Linked DNA regions of Methanocaldococcus jannaschii DSM 2661. The protein of the gene in region 2 binds, or shares a complex with, the protein of the main gene of each other region. Each region holds a gene or a part of one and is shown on either strand. Other genes may lie near its edges. The genes, in order: MJ_RS02435 and MJ_RS03640.

Evidence for each region.
Region 1: MJ_RS03640 (region 2) and MJ_RS02435 share a complex: the UniProt entries of both Methanocaldococcus jannaschii proteins name them as parts of the 30S ribosomal subunit.

What each region holds. Positions count from the first base shown.
Region 1 is NC_000909.1:406,261-416,020, reverse strand. What follows is about bases 2,911-5,725. They hold MJ_RS02435 (30S ribosomal protein S3), read right to left. Parts: upstream 4,724-5,725; coding sequence 4,097-4,723; downstream 2,911-4,096. Other genes in these bases: MJ_RS02425 (elongation factor 1-beta), read right to left, coding at 5,667-5,725; rplV (50S ribosomal protein L22), read right to left, coding at 4,749-5,210; rpmC (50S ribosomal protein L29), read right to left, coding at 3,872-4,084; yciH (stress response translation initiation inhibitor YciH), read right to left, coding at 3,479-3,787; rnp1 (ribonuclease P protein component 1), read right to left, coding at 3,095-3,382. Also shown: MJ_RS02485 (30S ribosomal protein S8), read right to left, coding at 1-165; MJ_RS02480 (30S ribosomal protein S14), read right to left, coding at 208-369; MJ_RS02475 (50S ribosomal protein L5), read right to left, coding at 383-955; MJ_RS02470 (30S ribosomal protein S4e), read right to left, coding at 978-1,712; rplX (50S ribosomal protein L24), read right to left, coding at 1,722-2,084; MJ_RS02460 (50S ribosomal protein L14), read right to left, coding at 2,112-2,510; MJ_RS02455 (30S ribosomal protein S17), read right to left, coding at 2,543-2,896; more of MJ_RS02425, read right to left, coding at 5,726-5,936; MJ_RS02420 (zinc finger domain-containing protein), read right to left, coding at 5,955-6,119; mfnE ([5-(aminomethyl)furan-3-yl]methyl phosphate kinase), read right to left, coding at 6,178-6,828; MJ_RS02410 (M20 family metallo-hydrolase), read right to left, coding at 6,836-8,068; MJ_RS02405 (SLC13 family permease), read right to left, coding at 8,078-9,136; MJ_RS02400 (DUF1847 domain-containing protein), read left to right, coding at 9,161-9,742; mtnA (S-methyl-5-thioribose-1-phosphate isomerase), read left to right, coding at 9,742-9,760. UniProt on the Methanocaldococcus jannaschii protein: Binds the lower part of the 30S subunit head.
Region 2 is NC_000909.1:612,644-622,449, forward strand. The notes cover bases 4,392-7,252. They hold MJ_RS03640 (30S ribosomal protein S19e), read right to left. Parts: upstream 6,115-7,252; coding sequence 5,668-6,114; downstream 4,392-5,667. Other genes in these bases: MJ_RS03620 (UPF0146 family protein), read left to right, coding at 4,392-4,469; MJ_RS03625 (50S ribosomal protein L39e), read right to left, coding at 4,564-4,719; MJ_RS03630 (DUF7411 family protein), read right to left, coding at 4,728-5,321; MJ_RS03635 (DNA-binding protein), read right to left, coding at 5,327-5,656; MJ_RS03650 (ThiF family adenylyltransferase), read right to left, coding at 6,655-7,252. Outside these bases: mfnC ((5-formylfuran-3-yl)methyl phosphate transaminase), read right to left, coding at 1-194; MJ_RS03605 (ATP-binding protein), read left to right, coding at 263-1,024; MJ_RS03610 (GmrSD restriction endonuclease domain-containing protein), read right to left, coding at 1,021-2,763; MJ_RS03615 (outer membrane lipoprotein-sorting protein), read right to left, coding at 2,831-3,838; more of MJ_RS03620, read left to right, coding at 4,056-4,391; more of MJ_RS03650, read right to left, coding at 7,253-7,272; MJ_RS03655 (hypothetical protein), read left to right, coding at 7,480-8,724; MJ_RS03660 (hypothetical protein), read right to left, coding at 8,839-9,165; MJ_RS09475 (hypothetical protein), read right to left, coding at 9,146-9,289; MJ_RS03665 (DUF986 family protein), read right to left, coding at 9,286-9,806. UniProt on the Methanocaldococcus jannaschii protein: May be involved in maturation of the 30S ribosomal subunit.

The DNA.
Region 1 (9,760 bases), 210 kb from region 2 along the record:
ATCTTCTATAAATTCAAACTCTCCTATGTAGCCGTTATCTTGCATAACTTTTAAAACCCTTCCAATTAACTTAGAGGCTGGTTTTATATACACTACCTTTTTACCCACTCTCTCACAGTTAGAGATATGGTTTAATGCGTTTGCTAGTGGGTCCATTAAACTCATGTTTTCCCTCCATTAAGAATTTTTAGTAAAGAGTGTTTTGGTTTAATCTAATTTTTTAAATCCTAACTTGTGAGCTATTTCCCTAAAGCACTGTCTGCAGAGATTTAATCCATACTTTCTGATTAAACCTGGACCTACATGCCCACATCTTTGGCATGGTCTAATTCCATAACCATATTTCTTTTTCCATGGTTTTTTTGCCATCTACATCACCTTTTTATTGTGTTTCTTCTTCCTCCTCTAACAAGACTCTTTCAACTTTAACTCCAAATGTTTTTTCTATAAATTCAATTGCCTCTTCTCTTGTTAATCTATGTCTTCTTGGAATCTTAGCTCTGCATCTTTTTCTTCTCTTAACTCTAAATCCAGGTCTCTCTAAGGTAACACAGACGTCCATCCCAAAGATACCAATCATTGGGTCGTATTTTTGTCCAGGGAAGTCTATATGCTCATGAATACCAAATGAGAAGTTTCCGTAATCGTCAAATGAATAATCATATAATTTTTTACCTTCTTTTTGGAAGGCTTCAAATGCATTCTTTAAAAACTCTTCTGCCTTCTTTCCTCTTAATGTGACTTTTAACCCAATTGGTAACTTCTTTCTAATTCCAAATGATGGGTTTGTTTGCTTAGCTCTTGTTCTTATTGGTTTTTGTCCTGTTAGCTCTTCAATAACTTGAGCTCCTTTTGTTAATCTATCTCCACTCTCTCCTACTCCGAAATTGACAACAACTTTTTCAATTCTTGGTTTTAGCATTGGATTCTTCTGCCATAACTCTTCAAAGCTCATGTTTCTCCCTCATCTATCTAATTTATAATTTAATTATTGGCTCTTCGTCTCCAACAACGAAGACATAGTCTTTAACTGTTTTGAACTTCTCTCCATCCATGTTTTCTAATGTAACGATATCAGGATATATTCCTCTTCTCTCAATCTCAACGATTTTAGCGAAATCACCGACGTGTTTTCCTCCTGTAATGTATGCTAATTTACCAACTTCAAATGGTATATGAGCTTTAATTTCTTGTTCAGGGATTGAGATTAATAATGTGTCTCCTGTTTTATAGACATCTTCTTCTGCCTTTGTAGGGTCTGAAACTTTTATAACGATATTTCTTCCATCGTGTAAATTGAGCTGTATGTGTCCTCCTTTAATAACAGTCTTGTTTTTAATTTTACATAATTTTACATCTGGATTTTCTGTTGGTTTTAATTTAATTCTTCCCTTTCTATCAAATAAAACTCTGTAATTTTCATTTGCATCTGGTAATGAGACAACATCCATTAATCCAACTGGAAGCTTTTCTTCCTTCCTAACTCTTCCATCAACTAAAACTTTACCCATTTTAATGATTTTCTTTGCTTCTCTTGCGTTATCGGCATACTTTAAAATGTCTCTAACGATTAACAGTAATGGTAATGACTCACTCATTGGGTGTGCTCCTGGTAATGGTCTAACTGTGAATTTGTGAATCTTTCTTGGTAACTCCCATCTAACTGGAGCTGCCAATCTTTTTAAATGTCTTTTTGGACCTTTTTTTGCCATCCTTTCACCTTATTCATTTTTGATATGTTTGAATCTTTTTTCATCCTTGTCATACAACTTGATAATCATAACATTTGATGGATGGATTGGATATGGAACTTCTCTTCCATCTTGTCTCTTGTTGTTTGCTCCTTCAACATATATTCTGTATCTCTTTAAATCAACTTTGATAACTTCTCCTTCTAATCCTTTGAAATCTCCTCTCATTATTCTAACAACATCTCCTTTTCTAACTGGGATAGCGTTTTTACCTAACTTCTCCTTCAACTCCTTTGATAACATTGCAGACATAACTTTTCTTCTTAAGTGGAGAGGAGCGTTAAATAATGCCTTTCTCTGTTTTCTTGGTTGTTTTGACTTTGTAAAAGCCATGTTTTTTCACCTTAATTAGTTTTTAATTTAAATGATTATCTTAGCAATTCTTGCAATACCTGGCCATCTTTCAGCAGCTTCCTTAGCAACAGGCCCCTTAATATCTGAACCCTTTGGGTTTCCATCTGGTGTTACTATAACAACTGCATTATCTGCAAACTTAACTCTTGTTCCATCTGGTCTTCTAATCTCTTTTCTCTGTCTAATAACAACTGCTGGCAAAACCTGTTTTCTCATTTCAGGAGTTCCTTTTTTAACTGTAACTATTACCATATCTCCTACTCTTGCTGTTGGCAATCTTCTTGCAACCCCTTTGTAGTTTCTTACTGCGATGATTTCAACTTCCTTAGCTCCGGTGTTATCAGCACAGATACATCTCGCTCCAACAGGTAAAGCCCTAACAGGTTTTGAACCAATTGCTTTCATGTTCTTTCACCTTTTAGATTTATGAGTCAAATTTATTCTTCTCCTTTAACTTCATCAATTCTTCCTAATTTTTCAACAACAACGAATGCCTTTGTTTTACTTATTGGTCTGCATTCCATGACTCTTACAATATCTCCAACTCTTGCGTGTATGCATGGTGGGTTGTGAGCTGCTAATTTTGTTGTTCTTCTCTCATATCTCTCATATTTCTTGATGTATTTTACAACCTCTCTCTTTATAATGACTGTTTTGTGTGGTTTGTCGCTAACTACAACTCCAACAAAGCTCTGCCCTCTTACTGGCAAATTTCCATGGAATGGACAGTTTTTATCATCACATTCTACTTCTGGAGCTTTAACTTGTATTCCAATATTTCTTGCTGCCATGTTTTTACCCCCTATAACTTATTATTTGGCATTATTTTGAAAGACATTATAGATTAAATGTGGCATCAATATTTACTAAAACCCATATTTATACTTTAAATCTCACAGACTGGAAGATACGATAAAGAGTATATAATAATAGCCAGGGAATTTTTGGCTACTGTATCATTATTCTCAAACGGTTGGGGCTAAAATAGCCTAATATGGATATAGTATCTTTATTTTTTTCTTTAATCTCTCTTCTGGTCTCCCTATTAGCAATCTCCCATCGACCTTTACTTTGCACCCCTTTAGTTGAAAGAGAAACACTGCAATGTCTTTTGGGATTACTACTTCCCTACCATCCTCTTTTTCTATCACTAATGTATTTCTTGTTTCATCCACTACTTTCCCTTTAATCCCTATCATCGCTTTGTTCTTCGCTTCAACAATCTCTACTTTAAGCCCTATAAGTTCATGCCTTAATATATTGTGAGGAGTTATCATGATGCCCCAACCGTTTTACGGGGACGGGGTGTGCCCTCCTGGGGCATCCGCGTCCCCTTTATTTCAGAAAGTTAAAATAAATTTAAAGTTAAAGTTTTACCTGATTTCAATTGAATCTCTTGAGAAACCCATTTTAACAAGTTCCTCAGCAACTTTCTTCCTATGGTCTCCCTGAAGTTCTATTGTATTATCTTTAACAGTCCCTCCACAGGCACAAATATCTTTCAATTTTTTAGCAAGTTCTTTTAAATCAATAACGCTTGTATCAAAACCTTCAATTATAGTCATTAACTTACCAAATCTTCTTTTTGTAACATATATTTTTATTTTCTGTTCTTCTTTAGCTATTTCTTCACAAACACATAGTTCTTTTGGTAATCCACATCTTGGACAGATTTCCGGCATCACTGCACCTCTGTATTTTATATGCCATCTGAGTAATTGAGTATAGTAAATAATATTAAGATAGGGTATTTAAATTTTTTGTTATTATTGGGAGGTCATTCTTTTCTTTTCATTCATTATTGTTAATATTCTTGCTATTGTTCTTCTGATTTCTCTCATTCTACCTGGATTTGAAGGAGCTCCAGCAACTGCCTTACTTGCTCTCTCTTTTAATAATTCCCTTTTTAATTCTACAAGTTTTTCTTTTAATTCTTCCATTGACATTCCTCTTAACTCATCTGCTCTTAATATAGCCATGTTTCCTCACCTTTACTGCTCTTCTTCAACTACATGTTTAACTTCTGCATCTTCTTTAATTATAATTTCATCTGGTAATAAGACATCTGGTCTCATGATTTTTACTGTAACTCCTATGACCCCTGGCTTTGTTTTTGCAATTGCTCTTCCCTTATCAACAAGCTCTTCAGCAGGTTCTCCACAGTGTTTCATATATCCAGCCATGAATTTTTCAGTTCTTGCTCTCTCTCCAGTTAATTTACCTGAGATAATGACTATAACCCCCTTAGCCCCAGCATTCATAACTCTTCTCACTGCAGTGTGTCCAACTCTTCTGAAGTGTAACCCTCTCTCTAATGACTGAGCAACTTTTTGAGCAACAACTTGAGCGTCTAAGTCTGGGTTTTCTACTGGTTTAACATCGATTTGTGGTTTTTCAACACCGAATTCTTTAGCTAATGTTTCTGTCAATTCTCTAATTCTACTTCCTCTTCTACCAATAACAAAACCTGGTTTTTCAGCGTAGATGATGATTTTTGTTCCTATAGGTGTTTTTCTTATATCACAGTGGCTGTATCCTGCTTTACTTAACTCTTTCTTGAAGTACTCATCAATTAACAATCTCTTAACATTTTCTTTAACAAATGTTCTTTCTATCATGGATTTCCACCTTTATATCTTATTTTTAGTGGTATTCTTCTAATATAACTTGTATATGGACTGTTTCTTGGAACTTAGGTGTAGCTCTACCAAATGCTCTTGGCATGTATCTTTTGATTGTTATTCCTTTGTTTGTTGAGATGTGTTTTATTCTTAACTTTTCAGTGTTTAAACCTTTGTATTCAGCATTTGCTTTAGCGTGTTGCAATATCTTTAAGATTGCCTTAGCTGCTTTAACTGGGTATCTACCAGCAGGCCATCCTAATTTTCCTTTTCTGTGCCCTACTTTCTTGCAGTGTCTTCTAAAGAGAACTGGTCTTCTCATTGCAATAACATCTTCTAAGAACTTTATTGCCTCATCTAACTTCATTCCATTTATTGATTTACATATCTCTCTTGCATGTTTTCTTGAAATTGGGATGTTCCTTCCCATAGCCCTTGCAGTTTTTTCAGGATTGACTTGTATCTTATATTTTAATTTACCCATCATTATCACCCTTAAGCTTAAAATGATTTAACTATATAGTGTCTTTCAAACTTCTTAAATAACTAAGGCACTAATGAACGCCTTCCAAAGGAGGGCGTTCAAACATTCCTTCATAAATTTTATTAATTTTGAAAGGCACTATAATCTTACTGTAAGAAGTTTATATACTTTTATTGTTGTTTAACTCATAACAACCCAGAATGCTATATTGTTTCATAAATATAATTAGGCTATCAACATTTAAATTGTAGAGCATTCTGGGAGTTTCTATTTTCCAATTATCCATTACAGTTCTGTTTATGATTATTTAAACTATGAATTTATCATCAGCGACGGTTGAGATTTTAGAATGTAAGAATATAAAATTTTTAAAGTGTTATATATAATTTACGAATAAATAGGAAACAACAAAACAAAAACAATTTTCAGTCCAAATATTCAAAAAAGTATTAAAATTTATGCTAATGAGACCTCTACTGTTTCAACACTCTCAACCTCATCAATTTCTGCTAAAGCATTTTCTATTGGCTCTGTTCCTCCTTCTCTTTCTTCCATTTCAATAACGGTGTATATAGCGTATAAACCAAAAGCTAATGGCTCATCAAATAATCCTCTTATAGCAACATCTTGCTTTTCTAAAACCTCTTTAATCTTTTCTTTTAGCTTCTCTTTATTAACTTCTGGACTTGTAGGCATAATTTTTATTTTTGCTAATACTGTTGCCATCTTTTCCCTCCAAAACTTTTATGGGCCTTCAAACCCGCATTTTGGACATTTGTATGGGTTATTTAACTTTCTGCATCTCTCACATCTTACAATCTCTACTTCTCCACAGTTTGGACATGGGAATTTTGTTGATTTCTCTCTTGGAGCAATCTCAGCATTACAGCTTATGCACACATATTTCATCTCTCCCACCTAATAAATTTTTTATTTAATGATAACGTCTCTTAAGTTTGTATCATGTTTATATTTTATCTATTCCAACGATTTTTGTATATATATTGTGTTTTCCTTCTAAAATATCCATAACTCTTTCTGGATGTCTGCCATTAACAACGTAAGCGTTCATTTTAAATTGTTTTAAAAGAATTGGAAAGGTCTCATCTACAGATGTTAAACCTTTAATGTCATTTGCATTAATAATATTTAATAGTTTCCCTCCTGGGAATTTGTCATATATGCCATCAACATCAGTTGCTATTATAACTTCCCTAACATCTAATAACTTTCCTATATATAAACTTAATGAATCTGATGTTATAGCCCAAGAATGCTCGGCAATATCTGTTGATAGCAAAATTTTTGAAGGTAATAATATAGCTATCTTTTCCTTTTCTATCTCTCTCTTTAAATCAAATAATGTATCATAAGCTTTTATATATCCAATTTCAGCATAAACCTCTCCAATTAAATCCATACATTTTATGGCAAGTTTGTGAGATAGTGAGTTTGAGATATTTAGAGCTTTATCTATCTTTCTAACAACATTTGCAAATTCTCCTCCTCCAGGAATAATAACTATCTTCTTATTATTTTCTTTTGCATAATTTTTTAATGCTTTTAATAATGGTTTTGCATCATAAGTTAGAGAACCACCAATTTTTACTATATGCATGTTCTCACTATTTCAAAATTTCATAAAACACTTCAGCCATCTTAACCAAATCCTCTATTTTAATATGCTCATTTGGTTGGTGGGCAGTCTCTTCTCCAATGCCCCAAACTGCTACATTATAGCCCTTATATCTCAAAAATGCCGCAACAGTTCCCCCACCCATTCCGCAAAGCTTAGCATCTCTATTCAAAACATTCTTTATAGCTTTTTTCAATTCTTTGATAATTTCAGCGTTTTCATCTGTGTAATTTGGATTTTCAGATTTTAATATTTCATAAGTTATCTCTGCCTTTATTGAGTTATCATAATGCTTAATATATTTTTTAAACTCAAAGTTTTTGATAAACTTATTTATAAACTCCAAAACTTCCTCTATTTTGTAAGTTGGCAAAATTCTACAATCAAAAACAACCTCTACATATCCAGGAATGGTGTTTGGATTTTCAACTTTATTTTTTAATATCGTTGGTTCAAAGGTTGAATACTCTGGGAGGAATATTGAATTAATTTCATCAAATTTCTCATATAAACCATTATATAACTCATTTGCAAAGTTAAAAGCCACTATATCAGCATTCAACCCATTTTCTGGTGTGCTACCATGACATTGCTTTCCTTTAATGTTAAATTTTATCCACAGAATTCCCTTCTCTCCAATCTCTACAAATTCTCCAGTTGGTGTTCCAAAGTCAGGAACTATGATTAAATCATCCTTTTTAAATATCTCATCTTCAAAGTTATTCAATAGATATTTTAAGCCATATTCACTTCCATCTTCTTCATCAGAGACAAAAATTAATGATAAGTTGTATTTTGGCTCAATATTATTTTCAAAAATCATTTTTAATAATAATAGAGAGGAAACAATCCCCTTATGGTTGTCCTCACTTCCCCTTCCATAAATTTTTCCATCTTTAATAACTGGCTCATAAGGATTTGTGCCCCATAAACTAATATCCCCCTCTGGAACAGTATCTAAATGAGAAATAATATGTAATGTCTTATCTCTTCCAAAATCTATTTTAAATACAATATTTGGCCTCTCAATACCATATTTATCTATGATGTTATATTCCTTTAAAGTGTAATTTTCTATATTGTAGCTTTCAACGTATTCCATTAACTTTTTCTTGACGTATTCTGCCTTTTCTTTTTCTCCTTTTCCACCAAATGAAGGATTTACTGAATTTATTCTTATTAAATCACTCTCTAACTTTATAGCTTCTTCTATTAAATCCATAATCTCCCTCTAAACCCAAAATATTTTAGCATAAGCTACCAATACAATCAAGTGCATTATATAAATTATTCCTCCAATTAATAAAAACCTTCCCACTCTCACATTTCCGTTGGATAATCTTAAAGTTATTAAATTGGCAAAAGAAGCAATTAAAGTTCCGTTACCTCCGATATTTACACCATAAGCTATTGGTAGCCAGTTTTTGTATAAATGAGATAGCAACACTGTAGCGGGCACGTTTGAGATTATTTGAGATAGTAAGGAGGCATAAATCATTAACATAACATTACCACATTTTATTGAAAATATATTAATAATTCCAATCCTCTTTAGTCCCTCAATATCAACAAATAGGAAGATGAAAGTTAGTAAAAACAGATAATCCACTTTAACCCTCTTATACATTAAAATTGCCAGTATTAAAGGAAGAATATATATAAAATTCAAATATCCAAAAACACATAACAAAACCAAAATAAAAGATAATATATAAAAAATCCACTCTTTTTTAAACTTAATGTCAATATTTATCTTAGTATCATACTTTTTAAATTCTAAGAATGGTAAAATAGCCAAAATTCCAAAAATTTCAAAGGGAATCATATTAATTATAAACTCTAAAGTTCCAATATTATAGAAATGAAATAAAAATAGATTTTGAGGATTTCCTATAGGGGTTAAGCCACTTCCAATATTTGCAGAGACACCCTCAAAGATAATGAGCTTTTCTAAATCCTTAAAAGGCATATTTGTGTATCTGTGAATTATTAGAGTTAAAGGGATGATGACAAATAAAGAGACATCATTTGTTATTAAAGAAGATAAAAACAGAGTTAAGAATATCAAAGCAATAAAAATCCTCTTAGATTTCTTTAAGATTTTTAAAGAAATATAGTCTAAAAACTTTGTATCTCTCATAATGTTTATGATAACCATTAAATAAAACAAGGAAAATATTGTTTTCCATTCAACAATATGAAATACCTCCATTGGATTTATTATATTCAATAGCAAAAGCAAAATCCCAATGCTAATAAACATCAAAAATATAAATGTATCAATCTTCATACTTTCCCTCTATGGTGGTTAATTATGAAATGCTCCCAATGCAATAAAAAACTTTGCTATACTGGAAAGGACTGCAAAAAGGATATAACACAAAAAATAATAGAAGAATATAAAAAAGAAGAAAATTTAAAGATAGCTGAGGTCTCAGCCTACATTGAAGCAACCTATTATATGAAAAAAACAAGGTTGGAAGAGATAATAGAGTTCTGCAAACTTATGGAATATAAAAAAATTGGTATAGCATTCTGTATTGGCTTAGAAAATGAGGCAAAAATATTAGCTAAAATTTTATCTAAGCATTTTGAAGTATATTCAGTTTGCTGTAAGGTTTGTGGGATTGATAAAGATGTTTTTAAATTTAAAAAAATCAACAAAGGAGAAAAAGAGGCTATGTGCAATCCAATAGGACAAGCGGAAATTTTAAATGAGATTGGAACCGATTTAAATATTATTGTTGGATTATGTATTGGGCATGATATCTTATTCCAAAAGTATTCAAAAGCTCCAACAACTACGTTTATTGTTAAGGATAGAGTTTTATCTCACAACACAGCTGGAGCAATTTATACCAAATACTATCTTAAAAAACTATTAGAGGGAAAATAATGACAAAAGATTTAAGAC
Region 2 (9,806 bases):
CTGTCGGTATAGTGTGTTTTTCCTTCTTTTAAAGATTTAATTCCTTCATCAACAATAGGTTTTGGTGTGTTAAAATCTGGCTCTCCTATCTCTAAGTGTATAACTTTCTTCCCTTCACTCTCTAATTTTTGTGCTAATGCTAAAATATCCATAACTTCAAATGATTCAAAATTTAAGAGCCTTTTTGATAGCATGACATCACCATTTATAAACACTAAAAGGAATTATTATTAATTAATAATACTTTTCGTGGTGGCATAAAATGATTATTGCTGTGAGTGGAAAAGGTGGAGTTGGAAAGACAGCATTTACAACATTATTAATTAAGGCATTATCTAAGAAAACAAACAGTATTTTGGTTGTTGATGCAGACCCAGACTCAAATCTACCAGAAACTTTGGGAGTTGAAGTAGAAAAAACTGTTGGAGATATTAGGGAAGAGCTAAAAAAGTTAGTTGAGAGGGATGAAATTCCAGCAGGAATGACGAAATTAGATTATTTAAGGAGTAAGATTTTTGAAATTTTGGTTGAGACAAAATATTATGATTTATTGGTTATGGGAAGGCCTGAAGGTAGTGGATGTTACTGCAGTGTAAATAACTGGCTTAGGCAGATTATAGATAACTTAGCTAAGGATTATGAGTTTGTTGTTATAGACACTGAGGCTGGCTTAGAGCATCTCAGCAGAAGAACAACCCAAAATGTTGATGTGATGATTGTTATAACTGATGCATCAAAGAGAGGTTTAGGGACTGCAAAGAGAATTAAAAAATTAGCTAATGAGTTGGAGGTTAAGTTTAAAGACATCTATGTTGTTGCAAATAAGGTTAAACCAGAGTATGAAGAGCTAATTGATAACTATGCAAAAGAGCTTGGTTTGAATTTAATTGGGAAGCTTCCTTATAATAAGGAAATAGCTGAGTATGATTTAAAAGGCATTCCTTTATGGAATCTTCCAGAAAATAATGAAGTTTATAAAAAAGTTGAGGAAATTGCTGAGAAGATAATTAATAAAAAATTTTAAGATATTAATTCCAATATTTTCTCTAAGATTAATTTTTCTCTAAGCTCTATAAATCTATTAAAGTTCTCTTCAATTTCATCTTTTGATAATGAATCATCGGTATTTCTTAGAATTTCAAACATTTCTTCATTTATAAAATGCCCTTTTAGAATTTCTTTAACTTTATTTACTGCTTCATCTTCGGATAATCCTTTATTTTTCTGAATTTCTATCATTTCTTTGACATATTTGGATGGTGATTTTTTTGAGATTTTCTTATTGGTTTCATCAAGAATGGGTGTTTTATTTAAAACTGAATCTATATATTCATTGGATATGCCTTTATTTCTTAAAAATCCTTTAGGAAATATATGATGGTCTTCAAGCTTATAGTAGGCAATATTATCAGGCTTATAGAAATCCATTGGTTTATTTTTAAATATCAAATTAAATACTCCCTTATATTTTGAACTTCCAGAACTTTTAACTTTCTTTAAACTGTATGCTCCATATTGTATTTCAATCTTTAAGTTTTCAACGACTTCTGGAATTTTGTTATTGTTCTCAATCCATTGTGAAACTTCTTTAAAATCTTTCATCATCTTGGATTCTGTAGAACCCGAGTATCTCTCAGAAAATACTGAACTCCAATACCATTTATTAACTTTGTCCATATCTGGAATATCATGTTTTAAAAAGAATGCCAACATCATCGTTATTGTTGGTGTATATGGATTCCATTTTTTAATATCTGCAATTCCATATTCGCTAATATCAAAAATTCTTTGAAATACTTTATTTTCAGCAATATCTACAACTCTATTCCATGATTCATCATTTAAAATGGAGTTATCAATTTTAATTAAATCTCTTGACTTGATGCTCATTCCTTTACTTAAAGCTAATGCCTGAATAAACATATAAGGCACTTTTGTATCCTCAACATCACCTGCAAAATTTTTAATGCGAATGTTATTTTCAAACGCTTCTGCCCACTTTTCCCTTAATTTTATAAATTTATAAAATCTTGCAACCAATAAATCGTAAGGCGATAATTTTATACCAGTTTTGTTTATTCTTTCGAATAACACTACAACTTGTTCGGGTTTATCATTGTAAGATAATCCTAAAATTAGTGTAGGAACTTTATATTCCAATATGTTATGCATATAATTAAATACTTCTTCAGGAAAAATTTCACTAAAATGCTTATACCATATCTTATAAAATTTATTTGAATTTGATAAAAATGTTAATGGGAAAAATCTTTTTTCTTTTAATTTTTCTATATCGAAAGAATTATCTTCATTTAATAAAGCTTTATATTGTCTACAATCTTTAGACAGGCTAAAAACAGAATTATCAATATCATCTTCAACTAATTTGTTTAAATCTATAAAAAACGCATAAGGTTTTGTAGTATTTTTTAATGGAAAATTTGGGCTATATATTGCATAAAATAATGACGTTAGTCTTTGCTGACCATCAAGAACCAAAATTCTTGGTTTTCTTAATGTTATATTAGGATTTAATTCCTCTGCCCCCCTAATGTAGATTGTCCCAAATGGTGGATTTTCAGGATTTATTTCTTGGATTAAAAAAGTTCCTATAAACATATTTTCCAAAAGAGATTTAATTAGTTCTTCTATATCTTGTCTTGTCCAGACAAAATTTCTCTGAAAATCAGGGAGTGCTACTTCCCCTTCGTATGCTTTTTTTACTAAATCTAAAAGGTTCTTTGTATCATGACTCAACTCCATACTTTCACCCTCATAATCGCCAATCTCATGTATTTCAAACGATTAAAAAAATAAAAAATAAAATTTTTTATTCAATCATTGAGTTTGCTATTTTTATAAGCTCATTTTTATCCAATTTTCCAGCTATTATTACTTTTATTCCATTGTATTCAAACATTAACATTTTTACATCTCCACTGTCTGAAATTAATGCTTTAACTCCATTTTTTAATGTTATTAAATTGCTACCATTTTCAGGAATCGTTAAGGGTTTGTTGTCCTTACTTTCAATAATTGCCAACTCCCCATTTTCTCCATAAGTTAAAATTACTGTCTCTGATTCTTCATTATTGGCATTTTGTTTTGTAGCCATTGCATTCTGCAATTCAAGCCCAGCAGTGTATTTTGGAACTAAGATTTTAAAGCTAACATCCTTTTGAACTTCATCTATATTTTTTGATGTTGTCATTGCTCCAGAACTCATCAATTTAGCTCCTTCTGGAGGAACAAACTTAAATCTATCATCTGGAACATCCACATTAAATTTAACGTTCTTATATTCTATTGTTACGCCATCCATCTCTATCTTCAGAGGTTGCCAATACTCTTCATCAACATACATCTTCATCTTTTCTTCAGGGTTTTCTTTAGAAATTAGCTCTAAAACATAACATTTTCTTCCATCATAAGTTTTTTCTCCAAGGTATGAAACATTAAATTTCTCAAGCATTGATTTTATAAACTTTCCGTAGTCAGGGTTAAACATATTATTTAATTCTCCTTTAATCTCCATCTTTGTGTATTGATTTTTCTTTTTATCATACATATAGTAAGTTTTCCCATCACAGACAATTAAAACATCATCATTTTCCATATAAAACTTATTTGGCTTTTCAAATGCATATTTGTATTGCATCGTCTCTGTCTGCCCCATTATGTTCGTTGTAATTAAAACATCTGCCTCCATTGACTTCATTGCCTCATACTTCTCCTGCATCTTCTTTGCTATCTCATCTGCATTCATCTGCTGTGTGCATCCAGCAAAGAAAACGCCAACTATTAAAAATAAAGAAAGTATTAGATATTTGTAGTTCATATTTCCCCTCCCAGTTTAATAAAGTAAAGTATAGTTTCTTGCAAAACATTTTAGAATAAATAATACATTTATGAACACCTTCCAAAAGGAAGGTGTTCAAACCTTCCTTACGAACTTCAGTAACTTTTGCAAGAAACTATAAAAGTCCAAATTGGACAGAATTTTTTATTTTCACATTTATATTTAAATGTTTCTAAAATTTCAAAGATGTGAAAAAATGAATGTTAAGATAATAGTTGAGTTTATAAAAAAGTTCGCAGAAGAAAATAACTGTAAAAAAATAGCTGAGATTGGAATTGGATTTAAATTTGATGTTGCAAGAGAATTAAGTAAATATTTCGATTTGATAGCCATAGATATTAATGAAAAAGCTATTGAAAAAGCTAAATTGTTGGGATTAAATGCTTATAAAGATGATTTATTTAATCCAAATATAAGTTTATATAAAAATATTGATTTAATATATTCCATAAGACCTCCAAGAGATTTACAGCCGTATATTTTAGATTTATCAAAAAAAGTTAATGCAAATTTAATTATAAGACCTCTTTTGAATGAGATGCCAATAAAAGAGCTAAAACTAAAAAACTACAAAGGAGAAGTGTTTTATATAAAAGAAAAACAAATTTAAGCTTTTAATTTCTTCCTTCGAAACTTTTAGTAAAAGTTTCATCAAAACTCGTCCATTAAGTTAGGGCTTTCAGCCCTAATTAATGTCCATTCACTTAAGCCTTCAATTTCTTCCTTCTCCAGTATCTCATTTTTGGGTGGAATCTAACTCTCCCTCTTGTTTTAACAATGACAAACAATGGAACTCTTCTATTCTGCTTTAATGCTTTAGCCAATCTTACCTTCTTTCCTAATGGCTTGTTGCTTCCCATCATCTCACCTAAATCTCCTTTTTTAATCCAACAACCCTTGTTTGTTTATGTTCAGGGAAATATTTCTCTGGACTTTCTCCTCTCTCCTTCAATATATGTCTAATCTCTGCCTCGTAGTCAGAGCTCAACTTAGTTCCACTTTTTATCTCTTCTAATATAAAAAATTCACTTGCTAAATGCCTCAAAGTTTTATAACCAAAACCCATTAATGGGGTTATATATTGGATATTTTTCCTCATCTCTAAGCTCTGAATCTCTGAATAGCTAAGCTTTGGGACTCTATCATCTCTTCTTGTCCCATCCGCTAAAATGCTATATTCATCAGCCAAAATTTCTAAGACAGTTTTATGAACATATTGTATTGCAGGGCCAGGATATTTATGTTCAATAATCATATCAGCAGCTTTTTCAACAATTTTTCTATCGAGAGTTATAACTTTATGCTTAAATCCTAAAATTTTAGCAGTTTCTTCAGCTAATTTATAAGAGGGAATAACACCAAAATTTATAGTTATTAGATGAGGATTGTAACCAAGTTTTTTTAATATCACTGCAGAGAGGGAGCTATCTTTCCCTCCACTAAAGAGAACATGAACATCCATAAGTTTCACTTTCTAACAATTTTAATTTCTCTCTTTCTCTTTGTCAATGCACTTATTCTCTCGAGTAAAGCTTTAAAGTCCTCATCACTCAATGGGATTGGTAATCTTCCAAGTTGAGCTAATTGGATTAGTTGGACTTCAACAGCTTCAGCAAATTCTGGTCTTGCCAATCTTATTCTCTCCAATCTCTCTCTTGCTTCAGGTGTTAATATTTTCCTTAATAAAGCTCTTTTTTGCATCTCCGCCTCTAATAATGCCTCTTCTTGCTGTTGTTGTTCAGCAAGCTTTTTTTGCAATTCAAGAAGCTTTTTTCTTTTAATTTCTTCAACATCCATTTAGCATCCCCTTAGTATTTAGCAAGAGCAGGGATTTCATTAATTATTTCATCCCTAACCTCTTTAGCAATGTTGTCTAAGAAACTTCTTCCTTTTGGAGTAACAACTCTTCCCTCAGGTGTCTTTTCAACTAAACCTAATTTTTCTAATTCTTGTAAAGCTTTTCTAATGATGTTTCCACTACCTTTGTAGAAGTGTTCTGGTTCATGACCTCTGTTTTTTCTTCCTCCGTAAGCAGTTCTTAATCTTGAAACACCTACTGGGCCGTAAATATAGATTTTTCTTAAGATTGATGCACACCTTATATACCACCAGTCATCTTGGTCTGGTCTTCTCTCTCTGCTAACTCCTGTCTTAACAAAATCTACCCATTCTGGAACTCCTATATTCATCTCTTTTAATTTCTCAGCTGTCTTCTGAATTAACTTATCAGCTGGAACATCATAGACAGTTACCATTTTTGCACCTCTCTTAATTATTTTTTAATTAATTTATTTTGATTTTCTTTCTAATCTATTTATTTTGTGTTTAAGATTATGAGTTTTTGTAGCATAAAATCTATTTAAGGATATGTAGTTTAAACCAATAAAACAAGCTTAGTATTAATTTGATTAGGTTATATTTATATCTTATTATTATCGATAGATACATCTTTAGGTTTAAAATTTAACTCTATAAAAAAGAGAAGAGAGTTAAATATAAAAAATGGAGCCGGGGGTGAAATTTAAACGAAACTTTTAGTAAAAGTTTCATCAAAACGGATGCATTGCTTCCTAACGGAAGCAATGCCTCTTAATTTACACCTCCGAGCGTAAGCGAGGAGGTGTCAGATTTTGATGAAACTTTCTTAAAGTTTCAAATGGAGCCGGGGGTGGGATTTGAACCCACGTAAGGCGGATCTGCAGTCCGCTGCCTAGCCCCTAGACTACCCCGGCTCTTTCAAAACCTATGAGTTGCATACATAAACTATATAGAGGTAGTATATAAATTTTATGGTTTTAACTTTTATAGTATTTGCTCCACAATATTCTTAAACATTCAATAACCATCCTTTTAGCAATCTCATCTAATGTATATGGTGTTATTGGCTCAAAATCTCTGATAAATTTCTCAGTTCCTACAACTATATGCCCCTCTTCATCTAAATTTAAAAATTTGGCTGGGCCTTTTGCATATTTGGCATCACAAACCTTTATTTTTTCTTCTATACCAAATACCCCATTAGTTCCTATTGTTTTAATTCCTCTCTCTTTACAGTAGTTTATGATTGCCTTTGTTGTTGGGATTGTATCTCCACCAGCTATACATATCACTGCTACATCTCCCTTAATTAAATGAAGATTATCTTTAGTTATATTTTCTCTAAATGCCTCAACTCTATTTCCAAAAAATCTCTTTATAAAATCTACTTTGTATTCCCCAACCTTTCCCCCTAATCTTCTATGGACAATATCATTTTCTTCTATTTTGGCATTATCAAAAACATAAACTTTTTCTACCCCACCTCTATGAACTTCTAATAAATCAAAAGCTACTCTAACACCCAATCTTCCGCATCCAATTATTGAAACTTCTCCTTTTGGCTTTAATTTTCTCTCCATCTCTTCAACGTTCATAAATATCCCATCCAAACAGAACTTTTTTAGTAAGAAAGTATAATAGTTTTTTGCAAAGTTATTAAAATTTATTAAGGAACATTGAACGCCTTCAAAGAAGGCGTTCATTATTATGCTTTACTAATATAAGACATTTTGCAAAAAACTATTTATTTAAGAAAATTTTAATGTTGTTCTATATATAAAAACTTATCAGGGGGGATTATTTTGATTTATGTTACTTTTACACCTTATGGAGCTTTTGGAGTTAAAGATAATAAAGAAGTTAGCGGATTGGAAGATATAGAGTATAAAAAATTGTTTAATGAGGAAGAAATTCCAGATATAATGTTTAAATTAAAAACTCAGCCAAATAAAATAGCAGATGAGTTAAAAGAGGAATGGGGAGATGAGATTAAATTAGAAACACTTAGCACTGAACCATTCAATATAGGGGAGTTTTTAAGAAACAACTTATTTAAAGTTGGAAAAGAATTGGGATACTTCAACAACTATGATGAATTTAGAAAGAAGATGCATTATTGGAGCACTGAGCTAACAAAGAAAGTTATAAAGAGCTATGCTCAACAAAAGGATAAAATCATTATTCAAGTTGCAGAGGCAATATCTGATTTGGATAAAACTCTAAACTTGTTATCTGAGAGATTGAGAGAGTGGTATTCCCTCTACTTCCCAGAGTTAGACCACTTAGTTAATAAACATGAAGTTTATGCTAACCTAATAACAAAATTAGGAAAAAGGAAAAACTTTACCAAGAGTCAGCTAAAAAAAATCCTTCCTTCAAAATTAGCTGGGAAAATTGCTGAAGCCGCAAAAAATTCAATGGGAGGAGAATTGGAAGATTATGATTTAGATGTTATTGTTAAATTTGCTGAGGAAATAAATCACCTATATGAAAAAAGGAAGGAGCTATATAACTATTTAGAAAAATTGATGAACGAAGAAGCTCCAAATATTACAAAACTTGCTGGTGTTTCCTTAGGAGCGAGATTAATAGGTTTAGCTGGAGGATTGGAGAAATTGGCTAAGATGCCTGCTTCAACAATACAAGTTTTAGGTGCTGAGAAGGCTTTATTTGCCCATTTAAGGATGGGTGTGGAGCCTCCAAAACATGGTATAATATATAATCACCCTTTAATTCAAGGTTCTCCACACTGGCAAAGAGGGAAAATAGCAAGAGCTTTAGCATGTAAATTGGCTATAGCTGCAAGAGCTGATTATGTTGGGGATTATATTGCAGATGAACTTTTAGAAAAGTTAAATAAGAGAGTTGAAGAGATTAGAAGAAAGTATCCAAAACCACCAAAGAAAAAGAAGAAAGAGAAACCTAAAGCAAAGAAAAAAGAAAAGAAAGGTAAGAAAGAAAAATCAAAGAAAAAAAAGGATAAGAAAAAAGATAAAAAAGGTAAAAAAGAAAGGAAAGTTATAGGAAAAACAAAGAGTAGGAAATAATTACTTTTTACGATTTTTATTTTTTTCACGATAATGGACATACAGAACATACAATAATGCATCTATAACTACAATAGCAGTTGATATAATCCACATTTTATCCATATTCTCCCATTATTTTTGTCTTAGATGCTTTTCTATTATACCTTCAAGCTCTTCATCATATCTTAGGTAAATGTCTCTTACAAATATCAATCTAATTATTAATGGAAATTTGCTAATTAATCTTATATATTTGTCTTCTATTTTATAGCCTTTAAATTCATCCCATTTATAAAAAGAAAATCCACATTCAATTCCATTCTCATAAATATTAATTTTAACATTAATTAAAGAGTCAAAAATATCAAAAAGTGCGAGTTCTTCAAATGCTAAAACTTTCATAATAAAATTTGGAATAAATAAAAAGCTTTTTCCAAATCTAAATTCCCATAAGTTCATTTAAGCTTTTTAGTAATTTTCCTCTATTAATTGATAAAAATTTTATAAAATCCCAAAATCCAAAGACAATCAATCCCATGAGATAAATTAAAGTTATTGCTAAAATACATAACAAAAAATTCATGCTTTATCCCTAAATTTTTCTATCTGGTTTTTAATGATGTTTTCAATTTCTTCATCATATTTTAAATAAATTCTTTGAAGTAAGTAAAGTTTTCGTCCTAATATTTTCTTTTTCTTTCCGAACAATACGATAAACCCATCATCTTTTTTAACATTCTCAATATTTTTCCAACTTATAAATTTATTACTATAATAAATTCCATCATCACACAAATAGACAGAAATTTCTTTGTTAAATGCTTTCCATATAATAATCATTGATATAATAATAAGAATTTCTGCAATTATTGAAGTTATTGAAACTGGACAATTATAAACCACATACAATAAAATATTAAAGGAAATTAAAGCAATAATCATAAATCCAAACAATATAGGCATTGCTTTCTTATCAAACTCTGCCTTTTTACCTTCAATCAAATTAAGATAGTGCATTTTAACTCTTTTAAAAATCCTACTTTTAATTTTTGGTTGCATATTTGTTATTTTATAGGAGATAAAGCTATTAATTAAAAATG